4 regions of the Pseudarthrobacter sp. CC4 genome follow, and region 3 is predicted to be linked to each of the others. Evidence: riboswitches for the same ligand, from Rfam matches in the RefSeq annotation. Region 3 holds a riboswitch; each other region holds the start of a gene.
The links. A riboswitch is a leader RNA that binds a small molecule or an ion and turns the genes downstream of it on or off. The one in region 3 is predicted to bind thiamine pyrophosphate.

Region 1 (5,152 bases), on a different contig from region 3:
GGCAATCAGCTCAAGTGCGGCAACCGCCGTCGGCATCTTGAAGACAGTGACCAATCCGCCATTGTCGGCCCGCCAATCAGGCAGTCCAGCCAAGGCTTCGTCGATTCGTTCCGGGGGAAGGGCGTCTTTGCCGGCCACTGCTGCTCCTTGAATCAAGGCGCCGGCCGGCGGAAAGCGGGCCCTACAGGAACTCGGCCCGGCCTTCCATCGCCGACGACGCCAGCGCGTGTTCACGGCGAGGTATGCGACCTGCCGCTTTCGCCAGCCTACCTGCGATGACGGCGTGCTTGAAGGCGGCGCCCATCATGGCCGGGTCCTGTGCCCGGGTCACCGCCGTGGCCAGGAGCACGGCATCACATCCGAGTTCCATCGCGAGGGCGGCGTCGGACGCCGTGCCGATTCCCGCATCCAGCACCACCGGAACCGAGGCCCGGGACACGATGAGCTCGATGTTGTGCGGGTTGAGGATGCCCAGGCCGGTGCCAATGGGCGAGCCGAGCGGCATGACCGCGGTAGCTCCCAGGTTCTCGAGCCGAAGCGCAAGGACGGGGTCGTCATTGGTGTACGCAAAAACCTTGAATCCCCGGTTGACCAGCTGTTCGGTGGCGTCCACGAGTTCCACGGCATCCGGCAGGAGGGTGTGTTCGTCGGCGATGACTTCCAGCTTCACCCAGTCGGTTTCCAGGGCCTCCCTGGCGAGCTCCGCGGTGAGGACGGCGTCCCGGGCAGTGAAGCACCCCGCCGTGTTGGGCAGGACCTTGATGCCGTGGTCCAGGAGGAGCTGGAAAAGCGAGCCTGCCTCCTGGGGTGAATAGCGGCGCATGGCCACGGTGGTGAGGGAGGTGCCGGAGGCCAGGAGCGCGGCGCCGAGGCCGTCAAGGCTGGGCGCGCCGCCCGTGCCCATGATGAGCCGGGACGCGAGCGTGACGCCGTCGATCACCAGGGGGTCATGAAGGTCCGGCCGGGTGCCGTCGAGGGTGCTGCGGGTTTCCGTCATGGTGTTCAGCCTCCCTGTACTGCCGTGACAAGTTCGACGTCGTCACCCTCGGAGAGTGCGGTAGCGAACCATTGGCTCCGGGGCACCACCTGGGCGTTGCGCGCAACGGCGACGCCCAATTTCCGACCGTCGGTTGCGTGGCCGTCAGCGGCCAGTGCGCGGCCGGTGACCTCGGTGACGAGCGCGGTGATGGACGCGCCGTCGGCGACTGTATGTCCGGTTCCGTTCAGGGTGATGTTCATGCTGTCTCCTTGGGGTTGGGTAGGGTGGCCGCTGCAGCAGGCCGAACGGCGACGCCGGAAAAGCGGCCGGGATTGAAGGGGGCCCAGCGGGGGTCCTCTCTGCCTTCGAGCAGGTCCCGGCATATCGCGGCCGCTGCCGGGGTGAGGAGGACGCCGTGGCGGAAGAAACCGGTGGCAATGATGAGCCCCTCCACGCGGCTTTGCCCTGACGGGCCGTCCTCCAGGGGGACCCGCCCGAGCAGCGGGGCGTTGTCAGGTGTGCCGGGACGGGCCCGGGCCGTGCATTCCAGCAGCTCAAGTTCCGCCACCGCAGGCACCAGGACCTGGGCGTCGCGCAGCAACTGGTAGACGCCCCCTGCCGACACTGCCCCCGCGCTGGTTCCGCTGTCCTTCCCCAGTGCGTCCTCACGCTGCGTTGCCCCGATCACCACGGTGCCGTCCTGCCGGGGGACGATGTACACAGGGATCCCGCGGACCAGTCCGCGGACGGTGGAGGTCAGCAGCGGCTGGAGGTGGGCGGGGACGGCGAGGCGAAGGATGTCACCGTGGACCGGCCGCAACGGCAGGTGCAGCTTTTCCGGCAGCCCGGTCAGGGCCGCAGCGTGCAGTCCGTTGGCCACTACGGTCTCCCTGGCCGCCACCGTTCCTCCGCCCTCCAGCGTGACACCGGCGACGGCTCCGTCCCGCCAGAGCAGGCCCGCTGCCCGGTCCGGCACGGCGTAGCCCTCGGCGGCTCCGGCCACGAAGCTTCCGCCGGTTCCGCCGGCGTGCCGGGCCAGGGCACGGCGGAAGCAGGCGACCAGCAGCCTGGGGTTCACCTGGTGGTCCGCCGGTGTATTCAGCGCCGAGGCAATGGCCGGGCTCAACAGCGGCTCCCGGCGCCGGGCTTCACGGATGGTGAGGGGCTCAACCGTCAGTCCATTGGCCTGCTGCACCTCGCGCAGGTCCAGCAGCGCCTGCCGGTCCGCAGCGTCGGCACCCACGGCGAGGGTCGGCGTCGTAAGATACCCGGGATCCGAACCGGCAGCCGCGGCAAGGCCAGCGGCGAAACCCGGCCAGCGCCCGGAGGCCTCCAGCATGAGCTCCAGGAGGTCCTCCTCCTGGTAATGCAGTTCGCTCACCGGGGCAAGCATCCCCGCCGCGGCCCAGCTGGCACCGGAGCCGGGGGCGTCATCGATTACCACCGCTGAATATCCGGACCGCCTCGCCTCCCAGGCGATGCCGTGGCCGATGACTCCCCCGCCGATGACCGCAACGTCGGCCTTGAGTGCGGAGCCGGGCGCGGGCCGGTACGGGGCGTCGAGCGCATTGGGCATAAGTGTCTCCTTCCCTACGCCGGTATTAGCCGGATCAGGTCAAGCGGTCGGCTCTGACGCCCTCTCAGCCCGGCGCTTTATGACAGCTGCCGCGGCTCCCGCAGTACGAGGCCCAGTGTAGAGGAACTAGGCTGGCACCCATGAATGTGTCCCACCCTCCTGCCGCTGCATCCCCCGTCCCGGCTACCGACGCCTTTCTCAACGCCGAAGGCAGTTCCGGCGTGCAGGCCGCACGCCTCTACCTCTGCACGGACGCGCGCCGGGAGCGGGGCGATTTCGGGCAGTTCGTCGATGCCGCCTTCGCGGGCGGGGTGGACATCATCCAGCTGCGGGACAAGTCCATCGAAGCCGCCGAGGAGCTGGAGCTCCTGGCCGTACTCAAGGAATCGGCGGTGCGGCACGGCCGGCTGTGGGCGGTGAATGACAGGGCGGACATCGCCGTGCTGTCCGGAGCCCCGGTGTTCCATATCGGCCAAAAGGACCTGCCCCTCAAGGCGGCCCGGACGCTGTTGAACGGCAACGCGGCCATCGGCCTGTCCAGCCACAGCCCGGAGCAGGTGGACGCCGCCCTGGCTGCCGCCGCGGGCCCCTCGGCGCTGGACTACTTCTGCGTGGGGCCGCTGTGGGCAACACCCACCAAGCCCGGACGGGCCGCCGTCGGGCTTGACCTGGTGAGGTACGCCGCCACGGCTGTTGCCGGGGCGGACGGGCAGGAGGACACGCCCGACGGCGGTGTCCCCTGGTTCGCAATTGGCGGCATCGACCACTCCAACGTCGAAGAGGTGGTGGAAGCCGGCGCACGCCGGATCGTGGTGGTGCGGGCCATTACCGAGGCTGACAATCCCGCCGCGGCCGCCGCTTCGCTCCTCAGCGCCCTGGACGCCGCCCGCCCATAATCCCGCGCCGGAACTGCCGTGCCTCTCCGGGCCGCTTCCGTGCACTATTGACGAAATTCGGGCTACGCTGATTTTCGTGTCACACCATCGGCTGGCCCCCAATGTCCACGAGCACACCAACGCACTCGAAGCGGCGCTGGGCGCGCTCCGGAGTGAGCTTGAGCTGCCGGGCGCCTACCCTGATGATGCCGTGAAGGACGCCGAGGCCGCGGTTTCCGCATTGCAGCTGCCGTCCCATGACCTGACTTTCGTTGAATTCATTACCATCGATCCGGCATCGTCCACCGACCTGGACCAGGCGCTGTTCATCGAGCGGGACGGCAACGGCTACCACGTTCTCTATGCCATCGCCGACGTGCCGGCGTTTGTTACTCCCGGCGGCCCGCTGGACGCTGAGACGCGGCGTCGGGGACAGACTTTTTACACGCCGGACGGCCGCATACCGCTGCATCCCGAAGTCATCAGCGAGGGGGCGGGAAGCCTCCTGCCGGGACAGGACTGTTCCGCGTTCGTGTGGGACTTCCGTCTTGACGTTGACGCGGAGGTCACGGCCGTGGCCGTGCGGCGTGCCCGGATGCGCAGCCGCACCAAGCTCAGCTACAAAAGCGCCCAGGCGGAACTGGACGCCGGCAGCCCTTCCCCTGTGCTGCGCCTCCTTAAAGAGGTGGGGCTCAAGCGCGTGGAGCTGGAGCGCGCCCGGGAGGGTGCCAGCCTGAACATGCCGGACCAGGAGATTGTCCAGCTTCCCGACGGCGGCTACCGGATTGCCGCCGCCCCGCAGCTGCCCGTGGAGGACTGGAACGCACAGATATCGCTGATGACCGGCATGGCAGCCGCACAGCTCATGCTGGCCGGGAAAGTGGGCATCCTGCGCACCATGCCGGCCCCGGACGAGCGTTCCCTGAACCATTTCCGGCTGCAGACAGAGGCCCTCGGAAAGCCTTGGGACGGCGAAGTCAGTTACGGCGAATACCTCCGCAGCCTGGACCCCACCCATCCCCGCCAGCTCGCAATCCTCCACTCCGCAGGGATGCTCTTCCGTGGGGCCGCCTATACGGCCTTTGACGGCACCGTCCCGGATGACGCCGTTCAGTCCGCCATCGGCGCCGCGTACGCCCATACCACCGCCCCGCTTCGCCGCCTGGTGGACCGCTTCGTGCTGGTCACCTGCGAGGCCTTGAGCAATGGCGGCGAGGTGCCCGCGTGGGTGCGGGACGCCCTGCCGTCGCTTCCCGAGATCATGGCGGGCTCGGACCAGCTGGCGTCCCGGATGGAGCGAATGGCGCTGGACACGGTGGAGGCGGCACTGTTGATCAACCACATCGGACAGGAGTTCGACGCGATCGTGATTTCAGGGTCGAAGCCCCAGAAGGAGAACGGGAACGGCGGCATGAGCCGGAACGGCAACGGCAAGGGCAAAAACGGCAACGGCAAGAACGGCAACGGCGGCTCCGGGATCATCCAGATCGCCGAACCTGCAGTGACAGCGCGCTGCGCCGGTGAACTGGAGGCCGGAACCAAGGTCCGGGTGCGCCTCATGTCCTCGGACATCGCTACCCGTGAAGTGCATTTCGAGCTGGTGCCGAAGGCGCCGTGACCCGGGGCGGTTTTGTGGCATATCCGGCCCGCAGTGCGGGCAAAAGCCGGATTTCGGTGCCCTTGCGGCTAGACTGAAGAGGTAGAAATGGATGCCCGGTCGTT
Region 2 (5,152 bases), on a different contig from region 3:
GCGTCGAGGCCATCGTCCGGTCCATGACCCCGCACGAGCGTGTTGCGCCCAAGATCATCAACGGCTCCCGCCGCGCCCGTATTGCCCGCGGCTCCGGCGTCCACGTCTCCGAGGTCAACGGCCTCCTGGAGCGCTTCGCCCAGGCCCAGAAGATGATGAAGAAGATGGCCCAGGGCGGCATGCCGGGCATGCCCGGGATGCCAGGCATGCCGGGTGCCGGCGGCGGGGCGCGGAAGAACGCCAAGAACGCCCCCAAGAAGAAGGCGAAGTCCGGCAACCCCGCCAAGGCTGCCCAGGAGCGGAAGGACGCCGAGGCCCGCCGGGCCAACGCGGCCAAGGCTCTGCCGACCGGCGCCGCCTTCGGCCAGCAGCCGGGCGACTTCGATCCGTCCCAGCTGAACCTGCCCAAGGGCTTCGACAAGTTCCTCGGCAAGTAAGCACGCCTGGCCCAACTAAGTAGCGCCAAGTGTCGTTTTGACGGTTCATAACGACACTTGGCGCTACTTAGTTGGGATGTCGGGGCTGTGGAATAGGGTTGGGTCATGTTCAAGCAGAGGGTAGTGTTCGTGCACGGCGCGGGCAGCTTCGGCGCCGCGGCCTGGCCCCGCCAGCATGGCCTGGCACTGTCCTATGACGCACTGTTCCTGCGCCGCCACGGCTACGATCCCGTGGCAGAGCCGGTGGAATCATCCTTCGAAGAGGACGCGGGCATCCTGCTGCGGTCACTGGCCGACGACGGCAGGGGCGCCGTCGGCGGGCACGTCGTGGCACATGCCCAAGGCGCCGTCGCAGCGATGATGGCCGCCGTCGAACGCCCCGACCTTGTCTACTCGCTGACGCTGGTGGAGCCGGCCTGCCTGTCGCTGACCGCGGAACTGCCGGCGACGGCGGCGCACATTGCGCTGATGAAGCCGCTCCTGGACGTCCGGCACCAACTCGGCGACGAGGACTTCCAGCGGGAATTCGTGCGCCGGGTCTACGCCACGGACCTGCAGCACCCGGTCACCGTGGAAGAGAAGCGGTCCGCCCGGCGGCTCCGGCTGCAGGTGCCGTCGTGGGAAGCTCCGCTGCACATCGTGCCGGGCGTGCCTACGCTCGTCCTCACGGGCGGCTGGGAGCCGCTCTACGAAGAGATCGCGGGCTACCTCCGGGAGACCGGCGCCCTCCACCGCACTGCGGCGGGAGGGCACCGGCCCCAGGATTCAGTAGAGGGGGACCGCATCATCCGCTCGTTCATCGGCGATGCCAGCCGGGTCCGGGCACGCGCCTCCTGACGCCCTAGCTTCCGGCGGCAACACGGGGCTCCGGCAGGTACACCTTGCCGCCGGCCGCCCGGAATTCCTCGCTTTTCCCCTTCATCCCCGCGGCCGCCGCCAGGGCCGCCTGCGACTCCGCCGAGCCAAATTCGTCCCGGATGTCCTGGCTGATCCTCATGGAGCAGAACTTGGGACCGCACATGGAACAGAAGTGCGCGGTCTTGGCAGGTTCTGCGGGCAGGGTCTCATCATGGAAGGCTTCCGCCGTGACCGGGTCCAGGGACAGCGCGAACTGGTCGCGCCAGCGGAATTCGAAGCGTGCCTTGGACAGCGCATCATCGCGCTCGTGCGCCCCCGGGTGGCCCTTGGCAAGGTCTGCCGCGTGTGCGGCGATCTTGTAGGTGATCACCCCGGTCTTGACGTCGTCCTTGTTGGGCAGCCCCAGGTGTTCCTTCGGGGTGACATAGCAGAGCATGGCAGTGCCGTAGCGTGCGATCTCCGTGGCACCGATGGCCGAGGTGATGTGGTCGTAGCCCGGTGCAACGTCGGTAACCAGGGGCCCGAGTGTGTAGAACGGCGCACCCTTGCACAGCTCCTGCTGGCGCTCTACGTTCTCGCGGACCAGGTGGAACGGGATGTGCCCCGGACCTTCCACCATCACCTGCACGTCGAATTCCCAGGCGCGCGCCGTCAGCTCAGCCAGTGTGTCCAGTTCGGCGAACTGGGCAGCGTCGTTGGCATCCGCCGTCGCCCCTGGCCGCAGCCCGTCACCCAGGGAGAAGGCGACGTCGTACTTCGCGAAGATTTCGCACAGCTCATCGAAGTGCGTGTAGAGGAAGTTCTCCTGGTGGTGGGCCAGGCACCAGCCTGCCATGATCGAACCGCCGCGGGACACGATGCCTGTCACCCGGTTGGCTGTCAGGGGCACGTAACGCAGCAGGACGCCGGCGTGGATGGTCATGTAGTCCACACCCTGCTCGCACTGTTCAATGACGGTGTCGCGGAAGATCTCCCAGGTAAGGGCATTGGCTTCCCCGTTGACCTTCTCGAGGGCCTGGTAGATGGGGACGGTGCCGATGGGGACGGGGGAGTTGCGGAGGATCCATTCGCGGGTGGTGTGGATGTCATCGCCGGTGGAAAGGTCCATGACGGTGTCGGCGCCCCACTGCGTTGCCCACTGCAGTTTGTCCACCTCCTCCGCGATGGAACTGGTAACGGCCGAGTTGCCGATGTTGGCGTTGATTTTCACCAGGAAGGCCTTGCCGATAATCATCGGCTCGGACTCGGGGTGGTTGATGTTGCTGGGGATGATGGCGCGGCCCGCGGCCAGCTCGCTGCGGACCAGTTCAACATCGCAGTTCTCGCGCAGCGCCACAAAGCGCATCTCCGGGGTGATCACGCCCTGCCGCGCATAGTGCATCTGCGTCACGGTCCTGCCGTCGACGGCGCGGCGGGGCACGGGGCGCGCTCCCTTCCACTCGGCGCTGGCGGCGCCGCGGCGGACAGCCGAGCGGCCGTCGTCGAGCAGGTTCCGTTCCCTGCCGCTGTACGCCTCGGTGTCTCCGCGTGCTTCGATCCAGTCCGTCCGGAAGGCTGGGAGGCCGACGACGGGGTCGCTGCCAGGTCCTGCCGTCCGGTAGGTCCGGAACGGCCTGTTCGGCGTCCCGTTCGGGGAAGGTTCCAGCGCAATCTCCGTCACCGGGACCCTGATCCCCGTGCCGGCATCCTCAAGGTAGGCCAGTGAATGGGATTTCAGGGACTGGGTCACCGTTGGCTGGTTGCCGGCTGCTCCCATCGCCGGACGGTCTTGGGCAGGGTTCAGCTGTGCATTTTGTGTACTCAAGGAATACTCACTTCCTTCGCCGGCATTACCCGGACAGGTTCAACGGTCGCAGGCTGCGTCAGCCCGATCTCAGCCCCTGCAGGGGCACCCGTGTGGTCAAGATGTAAGCTACCACACGCCCCCGGAAGGGCGGCGTCACATTTGCGGGTGCTAGCCTGACCGGGCATCGAAAGGAAGCCCGATGGCAGACATCATTCACTTTCGCGGACCCGTCCTGACCGCCCCGGACCGGGTACGCCATGGACTCTGGTCGGTGGACGGCAAGCTCACGTTCAGCCGGCCAACTGCCCCTCCGGCGCGGGAGCTCGACGGCTGGGTGCTGCCGGGATTCGCTGACGCCCACTGCCACATCGGACTGGGCCCCGCCGGCCCGGTCGAACCCGCCCTTGCACGGGAACAGGCGCTGGCTGACCTCAACGCCGGAACCCTGCTGGTCCGCGACGCCGGCTCACCTGCCGATACCCGCTGGATGCAGGGCGGCCGGGACTTTCCGGTGCTGATCCGGGCAGGACGGCATGTGGCCCGCACGCGCCGCTACCTGCGCGGCTTTGCGGCGGAGGTCGAACCCGACGGGCTCGTGGAGGCCGTGCGGAAGCAAGCACGCGACGGCGACGGCTGGGTCAAACTGGTGGGCGACTGGATCGACCGGAGCGCCGGCGACCTCGCGCCCTCCTTTCCTGCCGCCGTCGTCCGTGACGCTGTCCAGGCTGCCCATGATGAAGGTGCCCGGGTCACGGCGCATTGCTTCGCCGAGGACACCCTGGACCAGATGCTGGACGCCGGCATTGACTGCATTGAGCACGCCACGGGGCTGCTGCCCCGCCACCTGCCCCGGTTCGTGGAGCAGGGCGTGCCGATCGTGCCCACCCTCATCAACATCGCTACCTTTCCTGACATAGCGGAGCAGGCAGACGCCAAGTTTCCGCGCTACGCCGCCCACATGCGCGCCCTGTGGGAACGCAGGCTGGAACGGGTGGCGGAGGCCCATTCCGCCGGCGTACGCATCTTTGCCGGGACGGACGCAGGCAGCGTGGTCCGCCACGGGAGGATCGCAGATGAGATCCTCGCCCTGCACGGGGCCGGCCTGCCCATGCCTGCGGCCCTGGATGCCGCCTGCTGGGCAGCCCGCACGTGGCTGGGAGCGGACAACCTGGAGGAAGGCGCGCGGGCCGACGTCGTGGTGTGCCGCGAAGACCCGCGGACCACCCCGGAAACGATCAGGGCGCTGGAACACGTGGTGCTGGGCGGCCGCATCATCCGCTGAGTTATTTGAGGCCGCCACTTGGAATAAATTGAAGCTTCAAGTAATTTTAATATGTGACAGGCCGCCGACGGGACGGCCTCCAATACAAGGAGCCTTCAAATGACCGACGCAGCCGCCCGCCAGGACCTCCTTCCTGCCGACCTCGCCATGGGCACCGTGATGCTCAAGGTGGGCGACATGAAGGTCATGACCGATTACTACCAGCGGGCCCTCGGCCTGGAGGTCGTCGCGGAGCAGGACGGCGGGCTCTACCTCGGCCGGCTGCAGAAACCGCTGGTGCACCTGGCTCCCGCTCCGGGCCTGACGCTTCCGGGCCGGGGAGAGGCCGGCCTCTTCCACACCGCGCTGCTGTTCGAGAACCAGGCAGACCTGGCCGCGACCATCGCCACGGCCGCGCAGTTTGAACCCCGTTCCTTCACCGGCAGCGCAGACCACCTTGTCAGCGAGGCCTTCTACTTCACCGACCCCGAAGGCAACGGGATCGAACTCTACTGGGACCGGCCGCGCAGCAGTTGGTCCTGGAACGGCACTGACGTGGTGATGGACAGCCTGGCCCTTCCGCCGCAGCGCTATTTGGAGCAGCACCTCACTGAGGAGTCCCTGGAACGCCAGCGGGGAACCGTTGCGGGCGTGGGCCATGTGCACCTCCAGGTGGGCGACGTCCAGACCGCCCGCGACTTCTACGTGGGGACCCTCGGCTTCGAAAAGACCGCAGGCTGGCACGGCCAGGCCCTGTTCGTCTCGGCGGGCCGCTACCACCACCACATGGCAATGAACGTATGGAACAGC
Region 3 (5,152 bases):
TCGCCTGGACCAGCAGCCCGAAACTCTGCCCCAGCGTCGCCTTCACGCGCTGCAGGGCGCTGCCGCGGGCACCCACCCCGCGCGCGCGGCGGGCCATCCCGATGGTCTGCCACTCTTCTGCCATCAGGCCCACCAGCCGCATGGCAGCGAGGGTTCCCAGCACGAACCGGTGCGGGAGGCGCGCCTTCTGCGCCAGCGCATCAGCGAGGTCTGTGGGGTCGGTGCAGCTCATCAGCAGAACTGCCGGCAGGGCAATCGCCAGCCCCCGCAGCATGAAGCCCACGCCCAGCTCCAGTGAGCCTTCGCTCATGGTCCAGATGCCGACGTCGATCAGCGTCTTTCCGCTGTCCGGCGCCAGGATGGAGGTGCTCCAGCCTCCCACTGCGGCGGCGAGGATCAGCGGCCAGCCGCGCTGCCACAGCAGTGCGAGCGTCAGGCCGGCCAGCGGAAACAGCAGGACCTCAAAGACCAGTGCCACCGATGCGGACACCCAGTCTATGGAGAGCGCAAGCACGGCCGTGATGAGGAAGACGGCGGCGAACTTGCTGAGGGGGTTCGCCCGGGTCAGCAGCGCGTTGTTGCCGCGAAGGTTCAGCTCCTGCCTCATGGTGCCGCCGGTTCCGCCGCGGCCATCCGCAGTTCCGTTCCACCCAGCGCCGCCGTGAATTCGGCGTCATGGGTCACGGAGACCACGGCGGTGCCGGCATCCAGCAGCTCGGACAGGAACGATGCCAGCTCCGCCCACGTGTTGGCGTCCTGGCCGAACGTAGGCTCGTCCAGGACCAGCACCTGGGGATGCGCGGCCAGGACCGTTGCCACGGACAGCCGCCGCTTCTCCCCGCCCGAAAGCGTGTAGGGGTTGGCATCCACAAGATGGGTAAGCCGCAGGCGCTCCAGCAGTTCGTCCACGCGCTCCTCACCATGGCCAAGGTGCCGGGGGCCAAACAGCAGTTCGTCCAGCACCTTCCCTGTGACGAACTGGTGTTCGGGTTCCTGGAACACGGTGCCGATCCGCTCGATGAGCTGATCGGCCTTCCACTTGTACGGGTCTATTCCGGCGCCGCGGCTCAGGTCCAGCGTGGCCGAAACCTTGCCGGCCACGGGCTCCAGGAGCCCGGCAAGCGTCAGGGCAAACGTGGACTTCCCGGCCCCATTCGGCCCCGTGACGGCCAAGGCGTGCCCGGCCCGGACCTGCGCGGAAATACCTGCCTGCACGGGTACCGGCGGAACCTTCCGGAAGCCGCTGCGCCGCGCCCGTTCACGGGACACCGCCAGTTCCTCGGCAGCGAGCAGGAGGCCACCCGTCCCGCTGGCTGGATCCGCCGCACGCAGCCGGGTGTCCGGAACATAGCCGGGCACCCACACCCCGGCAGCAATCAGCATGCTCCGGGCCTCCCTGAGCACCTGGTCCGGCGGACCGTCCAGCAGCACGGCGTCCTTCGCGTCGGTGCCGGGCTGCAGCACCACGATCCGGTCCACCAGGTCCTTCCACACGGACACCCTGTGCTCCACCACCACCAGGGTGGCGCCGGTCTTGTCCAGGCACCGCGCCACGGCGTCGCGGACCTCCAGCACGCCCGCCGGGTCCAGGTTGGCCGTCGGCTCGTCCAGCAGGATCAGGCCGGGACGCATGGCAAGGATGCCTGCGAGCGCCAGCCGCTGTTTCTGCCCGCCGGAGAGTACCGACGTCGGATGGTCCAGCGGGAGGTGGGAAAGTCCGACGTCGTCCAGCGCCTCGTGCACGCGGCTCCAGATGGCGTGGCGGGGCACGGCGAGGTTCTCGGCGCCGAAGGCGGCGTCGTCACCCACGCGCGACAGGACCACCTGCGTCTCGGGATCCTGCTGCATAAGGCCGGCGCGCCCGCGCTGCTCGCGGGGGGAGGCTCCGTCAACCAGCAGCGAACCCGACTCGTCGGAATCGCCGGCCGCGCCGCCGTCGTCGTTCACATCCCCCAGGACCCCCGCCAAAGCATGGAGGAGGGTGGACTTGCCGGCGCCGGAAGGCCCCAAAAGCAGCACCCGCTCTCCCGGACGGATGTCCAGGTCGAGGGCATGGACCGCCGGCCTGGTGCGCCCGGCATGCCGCCAGCCCCAGCCGCGGGCCGTGACGGCGGCGGGACGCACTGCGGTGGGCGCGCCCTGGCGGGAAGGTGCGGACATCAGGAGAAAACAGGCTCCGTAGCTGCCTTCCGCGACGCGAACGAGCTCAGGACCCCGGTCCTGGCCAGCCCCCGGGTGGCGATCCAGGACAGGGCGCCGGCGATGATCGCGCCGGAGATGGCGGTGAAGACGATGTACACCAGCTTGTCCCCGCCGGAGTAGGCGATGTTCCAGCCCCACGGAGCGAAGGAGTCGTTGAGGCCGCAGAAGAGACCGGCGGCGGCACCGGCCAGCAGTGCCACGGGCAGGTTGAACTTCCGGTACACGAAGATGGCGAAGATGATTTCGGCGCCGAGGCCCTGGACGAAGCCGGAGAACAGCACGGAAGCCCCGTACTGGGACCCCATGAGCAGCTCACCGGTGGCGGCTACCGTCTCGCAGAACAGCGCGGCGCCGGGCTTTCGAATGATGAGCATGCCCAGCACGGCCGGGATCATCCAGCCGCCGGCGATCAGGCCGGTCAGTGGCGGGTAGGTGGCGTTCATGGGGCCGGACACTGCGGCCGCGCCCTGGGACCAGGCCCAGAAAATGACGCCGCCGGCGATGGCAATGAGGGCCGCCACCACGATGTCCACGACTCGCCAGGACTTGCTGCTGGTCTTCTTGACTGCTGTTGTTGCCATGCGATCCTCCTGAGGAACAGGAGGGGAAAGTGGACGCGGCTGCCGGCACTGCTGCCGCTGCGCGCACTTCGAGAACTCGACTCCCTTGCGCCGGTACTAACCGGATCAGGTTCGAGGGTCTGCGGCTGCCCGCACTCTCAGCGCCCACCTGCGGATCCTGGCATTGCCAGTGATGCCCGACGGCGGCGCTCCCCTGTCGTTGAATGTTGCTTTTGCTTGAAATGATTCGTTGCAGAAATACCCTGTTGGGCGTTGTCCAGTTTACACCGCGGCGGGGGTAGATTGTGGGCCATGGCTGCCAATTCCCCGCATGTGACCGACTTCGACCCGGATTCCGATGCCACCCAGCCGGAGGGATCGCTGGCGGCACTGATCGCCCGGATTGAAGGCGAAGTCCGGGAACTGCAGTTTCCAGGCTTCTCCCTCGACGACTCCCTGAACCTGGGACTGCTCCTCGTGGAGCTGGGCAAGGAGCGCGGGCTGCCCATCGCGATTGACATCACGAAGGGCGGGCAGGTGCTGTTCCATGCGGCACTGCCCGGTGCGACGCCGGATAACGATCACTGGATCCGGGCGAAGCAGCGCACGGCGGCACGGTATGAGGTCCCCTCACTGCTGGTGGGATTGCGCGGCCGGCTTCGCGGCGGCCGGATCGAGGACCAGGGATGGTTCGACCAGGGCCGGTACGCGGCGCACGGCGGCTCCTTCCCGCTGTACGTCACCGGAGTGGGCGCCGTGGCCACCGTTACGGTTTCAGGGCTTCCCCAAGTGCAGGATCACGACCTGGTGGTCGAGGCCCTGCGCGAAATGCTCCACTCCGCGGGGGCGGACTGATGCCAAGGCTGGCGGACTGACCCACACTGCACGCACGTCCACCGGCAGCAGAAATATAAAGGCTGCTTAGCATTTATTAGTAATCATGCTTACTATGTTGTCTCCCGGGTTTTGAGGAGAACAGGACATGGCAGCAAGCACCCGCCTGGCGGGCCCACGAACACGCCTGCAAAAGGCCTCCCTCGGAACGGGAATAGTCTTCGTCCTTTTCGGCATCCTGGGCTTCATCCCGGGCGTTACCTCCAACTATGGCTCGTTGGGCTTCGCCGGACCTGGTTCAGGGGCGCTGCTATTGAGCGTCTTCCAAGTGTCCATTCTCCTTAACGCGGTCCACCTGCTCTTCGGGATTGCAGGGGTCCTGATGGCGCGGACGCATCCCCAGGCCAGGAACTTCCTCATCTACGGGGGCGTAACCTACCTGCTCCTGTGGTTGTACGGCTTCCTTGCGGGCGACACCACGCCTGCCAATTTCCTCCCCGCGAACAACGCAGACGACTGGCTGCACCTGGCCCTCGGCCTGGCCATGATTGCGCTGGCCATCATCCTGGCCGCCCGAGGCCCCGCCGTTCCCGCAGGCGTTGCCGGCAGCGACGGCAGCAACAGCGGCGACAACAGCAACCGGTCAGGAAGCCTCAGCGACGACGTCACGGAACCGGCACCAACGCCGCACCTGAAGGAGCACTATGAAAATCCCTGAAGCGCGCGGTCCTGCCAGCACCGCCTTGTTCGCCCTTCTCACGGAGGCGCCCGGCAGCCTTGGCACCCGCCCCTGCGGCCGCACCGCCGATGACCGAACCCTGGACGACGGAACAGCGGCGCTGCACCGGGCGGTCACCGGCCAGTTGGCTGCCACCCCGGACATCATTGGCGACGACGATCTCCAGCTGACGCTCTTCTGCCTCTACGAGCTCCACTACAGCGGACTCGAAGGCGTCAGCGATGAGTGGGAATGGGCGCCGGGACTGATCCAGGTCCGCCACCTGCTGGAAAAACCGTTCGAGTCAGCGCTCAGGCTGGCCGCCCGGGAAGCAGCCGGCGAACTGGAGCTTCCCGCGGCCTCGCGTCCCACCAGCGACGCCGTGGCCGATGTCGTGTTCAGCCTCGCAGCCCGCGACACCGGCCCCAGCCTCTCACGGTACGTGGCAAAGAAGGCCAGCCTGGACCAGCTCAAGGAATTCCTGATCCATAAGTCCATCTACCAGCTGAAGGAGGCGGATCCCCATACCTTTGCCATTCCCCGGCTGGCCGGGCGCCCCAAGGCCGCGCTGGTGGAAATCCAGGCGGATGAGTACGGCGGCGGACGTCCCGAACGGATGCACAGCGCACTTTTCGCCCGCACCCTGCGAGGCCTGGGAATGGCGGACGAATACGGCGCCTACGTCGATTCCGTCCCGGCCGTCTCCCTCGCCGCAGTGAACCTGATGTCCCTGTTCGGGCTGAACCGCCGGCTGCGGGGTGCCATCACCGGGCACCTTGCCATCTATGAGATGACCTCCTCCCAGCCCAACCGCTTATACGGGAGCGGTTTCCGCCGG
Region 4 (5,152 bases), on a different contig from region 3:
AAGACCTCCGCCCCTGCGGTGGAGGCTGCGGCTGCGCAGGCAGAGAGTGCGCCCGCCGAAGCCGCACCCGCCGAAGCCGCACCTGCCGCGGAAGCAGCAGCCGTCGCTGACCCGGCAGTCGCCGCAGCTGAAGCCGAAGCGGCCGCACCGGAACCTGCGGTCCTGCCTTCCGCAGCCGGGCAGGACAACGGCACTCGCGTGCAGGGCCCGCCCGCCGCCGAGGCAGCGGCCCAGGGCGATGCTGCCGCGGAACCCGTAGCCGCCCCTGCCGCTTCCACCGCCCCGGCAAGCCCTTTCGGCTCCCTCTTTTTGGAGCCAGGTTCCGCCACTTCCGTCCTGTTCCAGGCCCCGGATCTCAGCGCTGTTGTCCGGCCCGCGCCGGCCGCCACGGAAGAAGCTGAAGAAGAGGACACCGAGGACGACTCGGACGATGCCGGTAACCGCAGGAGGCGCCGTGGCCGCGGCCGCCGCGGCCGCAGCAGGACTGGCGAGCGTGACGGCGAAGACGCCGAAGGCTCCGATGCCGAGACCGATGCTGCCGATGACGCCGACGAGGAAGCCGCCGGGCAGGCCGACGAAGGCGTGACGTCCCGCCGTCGGCGCCGCCGCCGCCGTGGCGACCAGGACCTTGAACTGACGGGCGGGGGAGACGACGATCCACCCAACACGGTGACCCGCGTCCGCGCCCCGCGCCCCGTGGGAGAACCCGCGGTCAGCAACCGGGTCACCAGCGTCAAGGGCTCCACCCGCCTGGAGGCCAAGAAGCAGCGCCGCCGCGAATCGCGCGACACGGGCCGCCGCCGCACCGTCATCACCGAAGCCGAGTTCCTGGCCCGCCGGGAGTCCGTGGACCGCCAGATGATCGTGCGCCAGCGCGATGACAGAATCCAGATTGCCGTCCTTGAAGACGGCGTCCTGGCCGAGCACTTTGTCTCCAAGACCCAGCAGGATTCCCTGATCGGCAACGTCTACCTGGGCAAGGTCCAGAACGTGCTGCCGTCCATGGAAGCAGCCTTCGTGGACATCGGACGCGGCCGCAACGCCGTCCTGTACGCTGGCGAAGTCAACTGGGAGGCCGTGAACCTCGAGGGCAAGCAGCGCCGCATTGAAAACGCGCTCAAGTCCGGCGACACCGTCCTGGTGCAGGTCACCAAGGACCCCGTGGGCCATAAGGGCGCGCGCCTGACCAGCCAGATCTCACTGCCGGGCCGCTACCTGGTCTTCGTTCCCGGCGGTTCCATGACCGGCATCTCCCGCAAGCTGCCCGACGTCGAACGCAACCGCCTCAAGCGGATCCTCAAGGACCGCCTCCCCGAGCAGGCCGGCGTTATTGTCCGGACCGCTGCGGAAGGCGCCTCCGAGGAAGAGCTGACCCACGACATCAACCGGCTGCGGGCCCAGTGGGAAGGCATCGAAAGCCAGTCGAATTCCACCAAGATCCTTGCTCCGGAACTGCTGTACGGCGAACCGGACCTGACCATCAAGGTGGTCCGCGACGTCTTCAACGAGGACTTCTCCAAGCTGATCGTCTCCGGCGAGGAAGCCTGGGACACCATTGAGGCCTACGTCACCTACGTTGCTCCCGATCTGGTGGGGCGCCTCGAGAAGTGGACCAAGGACCAGGACATCTTCAGCGCATGGCGGATCGACGAACAGATCCACAAGGCACTGGAGCGGAAGGTCTTCCTGCCCTCCGGCGGCTCGCTGGTGATCGACCGCACCGAGGCCATGACTGTTGTGGATGTCAACACCGGCAAATTCACCGGCAGCGGCGGCAACCTTGAAGAGACGGTCACCAAGAACAACCTGGAAGCTGCGGAGGAAGTGGTACGCCAGCTCCGCCTGCGCGATATCGGCGGCATTATCGTCATCGACTTCATCGACATGGTCCTGGAATCGAACCGCGACCTCGTCCTCCGTCGGATGGTGGAGTGCCTGGGACGCGACCGCACCAAGCACCAGGTTGCCGAAGTCACGTCCCTTGGCCTGGTGCAGATGACCCGCAAGCGGATGGGCACCGGGCTGCTTGAAGTGTTTGGCGAGCAGTGCGAGGCCTGCGCCGGCCGCGGTGTGGTGACCCACGATGACCCCGTGGAGCACCGCCGGGCCAATATCGTGGCGGCCGAACACCACGTTCAGCGCTCGGACGCCCGCCCGGACGTCCGGAATGAAAGCCACCGCGCTGAGGCCCAGCGCGGGGACAGCAGCCAGCCCGGCGTCCGTCCTGACCGGAAGCGCCGCCGTGGCCGCGGCGGCCAGCAGGTGGACGCTGCTCCTGCAGCCGCCCTCCACGTGCACACGGTCCACCCCGACCCCACGGACGCCGAGCGGCACGCGAAGGCCGAAGCCACCAGGCTTGCCCTTGCCAATATTGCTGCGGCAGCACACGCCGCCCACCTGCACGACGATGAGGTAGCCGCGGCCCGGCAGGCTCCGCAGGTCCAGCCGGCGGAACCTGAGAAGCACGACGGCGACGCCTCCCGGCCTGCCGCCGTCCTCACCTTTGGCGGGGAGAAGGTTGCCCTGCCGTTCGTGGAGCACGCGGAGGAGCAGCAGCCGAAGCCGGCCCTGACGCTGGACCGGCTCGCCGAAGCCTTCGCCCACCTCGGTGAGCCTGCCCCTGCCGCGGAAGCCGCAGCCGGTCAGCCCGAACGGCGGGCGCCGGTAAAGGAGCAGCGGGAACCGGAGCAGGTCCGAGCACCGCAGCACGTCCAGGCACCGCAGGCGGAGTCGCCGCAGGTCCGGCCTGAGCCGCTGCAGGCTGCCCATGCGCTGCGCGAAAAGGACTATTCCGACCACACCCTGGAACAGTCCCGCCCGCGCCGGGCGCGCCGCAACCGCAGCGCCAGCCGCGCCCAGGGTGCGGCCAACGAGACCTCCGTCGAGCAGCACGAGAATGTCCCCGCCGCGGCGGCAGGGCATTCACACTCTGCAAAGGCGCCGGAAGCTGACCAGGCAGGTGCCCCTGCGCCAGGCAACGCCAAGCCTGCCGCGGAGCCCATCATCCTGGGTGTCGGGGTTCCCGCTTCGGAACTCTAGGCCACCGCACGCGACACGCTGGATGCCCGGCCGCCCACCACGTGTGGACGGCCGGGCATCCGGCATTTAAGGCCGCACCAGTCGCACTGCGTCACCTTCGCCCTGCGTACCGCAAAAAAGCTAGGCTGGTGAACCGACACGGGGTGCCGCGCACAGAGCCGGCTGAGATCCACACCCGTTGAACCTGTCCGGCTAGCACCGGCGAAGGGATGTCTCTTGTCTTCAACTCTCGAATTGCCCGCTGCCACCCCTCAGGGCGCCCCTGCCCCTGCAGCACAGTCCGGCCAGCGGCGGCACGTGCCCCGGGTCCTCTCGATCGCGGGCTCGGATCCGTCCGGCGGAGCCGGCGTCCAGGCGGACCTGAAAAGCATCGCGGCCCACGGCGGCTACGGAATGGCCGCCATCACTGCCCTCACCGCACAGAACACCCGCGGCGTACGCGGCGTCCACGTACCCCCTGCTGCCTTCCTCACCCGGCAACTTGACGCGCTCAGTGAGGACATCAGCATCGACGCCGTGAAAATCGGGATGCTGGGTGATGTCGCGGTGATCGAAGCTGTCCGGGCGTGGCTCGAAAAAGTCCGTCCCGGCGTCGTGGTTTTGGACCCTGTCATGGTGGCCACCAGCGGTGACCGGCTCCTGCAGGAATCCGCCGAAGCCGCACTTCGTGAGCTGCTGCCGCTGGCGCACCTCATCACGCCCAACCTGGCTGAACTTGCCATGCTGGTGGGCGGGAACGTGCAGGAGAGCTGGGAAGGCGCCCTGGAACAGGGCCGCGAGCTCTCTTCCGCCACCGGGGCGACGGTGCTTGTGAAGGGCGGACACCTGGCCGGGGACGAATGCCCCGACGCCCTTGTCAACACTGCAGGCACGCTTGGCCAGGACGTGGTGGTGGTCCCGGGCAGGCGGGTGGCAACGCTGAACAGCCACGGCACCGGTTGTTCACTGTCATCAGCCATGGCCACAGTCCAGGTGCGGCTGGGGGACTGGGAGGCAGCCCTCCGGGAGGTCAAGCCCTGGCTGTCCGGCGCGCTGGAGGCCTCGGAGTCGCTGCAGGTGGGTACGGGCAACGGACCAGTCCACCACTTCCACCACCTTCAGCCGGAGCCTGCTGAAGGCAGCTTCGCGGCGCGGCTGTGGGCTGAAGCGGAGGAGCACCTGGAAGCCATCTATTCCCTGGCGTTTATCCGGGACCTGGCCTCCGGGGACCTGGCCGAGAAACAGTTTGGCTACTACCTGGCCCAGGACGCCATCTACCTCAACGGTTATTCACGGGTGCTCGCGCGGACAAGTGCCCTGGCCCCCACCGAGGCAGAGCAACTCTTCTGGGCACGTTCCGCCGCGCAATGCCTGGAGGTCGAGTCTGAACTGCACCGCTCCTGGCTCAGTACCCGGACCGTTGAGCCGCAGCTGGGACCCGTGACCAAGTCCTACGTGGACCACCTGGTGGCGGCATCGGCGTCGGGCAGTTATGCCGTGCTGGCGGCAGCCGTCCTGCCCTGCTTCTGGCTGTACGCGGAGGTGGGCAAAACGCTCCACGCACAGTTCGTGGCTGCCGGGGAGCCGGCGGGCCATCCCTACGCGGAGTGGCTGCGCACATACGCGGATGAGGACTTCGCCGCGGCCACCCGCAGGGCGGTTGCCATTGTGGACAGTGCGGGGCGCACCGCTCCGGCGCATGAGAAGGACGCCATGGCCACGGCATTCAGGCAGTCCTGCCGCCTGGAAGTTGAATTTTTCGACGCGCCGCGCCTTCATTCCTGACGTCCGGACGGCCGCCGCGCCGGTACTATGGTGGGGCACCCCCCGGCCAAGGAAATGTGTTGTGGTACCTATCACAGACAACCCGCCGGAACCAGCCTCATTTGCGGCCGAAGCCAAAACTAGCGTATTCTAGATCTTCGGTGCTTACGCCAACACTTGGGTTATGACCCCACGGCGTTGAGGCACAGCGAGAGCCCAACCAATTATGGAACCGGGTTCCGCACGCAAATTTGTAATAAACGTCGAGAGAAGTGAGTTCCCAAGTGGTGTACGCGATTGTCCGCGCAGGCGGCCGCCAAGAGAAGGTTTCCGTTGGAGACTTCGTTACCCTGAACCGCGTCGCCGGTGG

Region 1: it holds a riboswitch for thiamine pyrophosphate, as region 3 does, so the genes downstream of both, thiO (glycine oxidase ThiO) here and PV768_RS20515 (ECF transporter S component) in region 3, are expected to answer to the same signal.
Region 2: it holds a riboswitch for thiamine pyrophosphate, as region 3 does, so the genes downstream of both, thiC (phosphomethylpyrimidine synthase ThiC) here and PV768_RS20515 (ECF transporter S component) in region 3, are expected to answer to the same signal.
Region 4: it holds a riboswitch for thiamine pyrophosphate, as region 3 does, so the genes downstream of both, thiD (bifunctional hydroxymethylpyrimidine kinase/phosphomethylpyrimidine kinase) here and PV768_RS20515 (ECF transporter S component) in region 3, are expected to answer to the same signal.

The regions. Positions count from the first base shown of each region.
Region 1 covers NZ_JARCCZ010000003.1:2,889-8,040, reverse strand. Annotated here, with positions in the region: gene PV768_RS02860 (4a-hydroxytetrahydrobiopterin dehydratase) at 1-138, opposite strand, end outside; gene PV768_RS02855 (thiazole synthase) at 182-997, opposite strand; gene thiS (sulfur carrier protein ThiS) at 1,003-1,239, opposite strand; gene thiO (glycine oxidase ThiO) at 1,236-2,555, opposite strand; TPP riboswitch at 2,550-2,667, opposite strand; gene thiE (thiamine phosphate synthase) at 2,696-3,451, shown strand; gene PV768_RS02835 (RNB domain-containing ribonuclease) at 3,528-5,048, shown strand.
Region 2 covers NZ_JARCCZ010000003.1:322,114-327,265, forward strand. Annotated here, with positions in the region: gene ffh (signal recognition particle protein) at 1-437, shown strand, start outside; gene PV768_RS04250 (alpha/beta fold hydrolase) at 543-1,274, shown strand; gene thiC (phosphomethylpyrimidine synthase ThiC) at 1,279-3,099, opposite strand; TPP riboswitch at 3,094-3,201, opposite strand; gene PV768_RS04260 (amidohydrolase family protein) at 3,281-4,363, shown strand; gene PV768_RS04265 (VOC family protein) at 4,463-5,152, shown strand, end outside.
Region 3 covers NZ_JARCCZ010000041.1:22,094-27,245, reverse strand. Annotated here, with positions in the region: gene PV768_RS20525 (energy-coupling factor transporter transmembrane component T family protein) at 1-607, opposite strand, end outside; gene PV768_RS20520 (ABC transporter ATP-binding protein) at 604-2,160, opposite strand; gene PV768_RS20515 (ECF transporter S component) at 2,160-2,783, opposite strand; TPP riboswitch at 2,848-2,988, opposite strand; gene PV768_RS20510 (heme-degrading domain-containing protein) at 3,075-3,617, shown strand; gene PV768_RS20505 (DUF4383 domain-containing protein) at 3,745-4,314, shown strand; gene PV768_RS20500 (iron-containing redox enzyme family protein) at 4,301-5,152, shown strand, end outside.
Region 4 covers NZ_JARCCZ010000020.1:62,999-68,150, forward strand. Annotated here, with positions in the region: gene PV768_RS14690 (Rne/Rng family ribonuclease) at 1-3,039, shown strand, start outside; TPP riboswitch at 3,169-3,266, shown strand; gene thiD (bifunctional hydroxymethylpyrimidine kinase/phosphomethylpyrimidine kinase) at 3,256-4,803, shown strand; gene rplU (50S ribosomal protein L21) at 5,067-5,152, shown strand, end outside.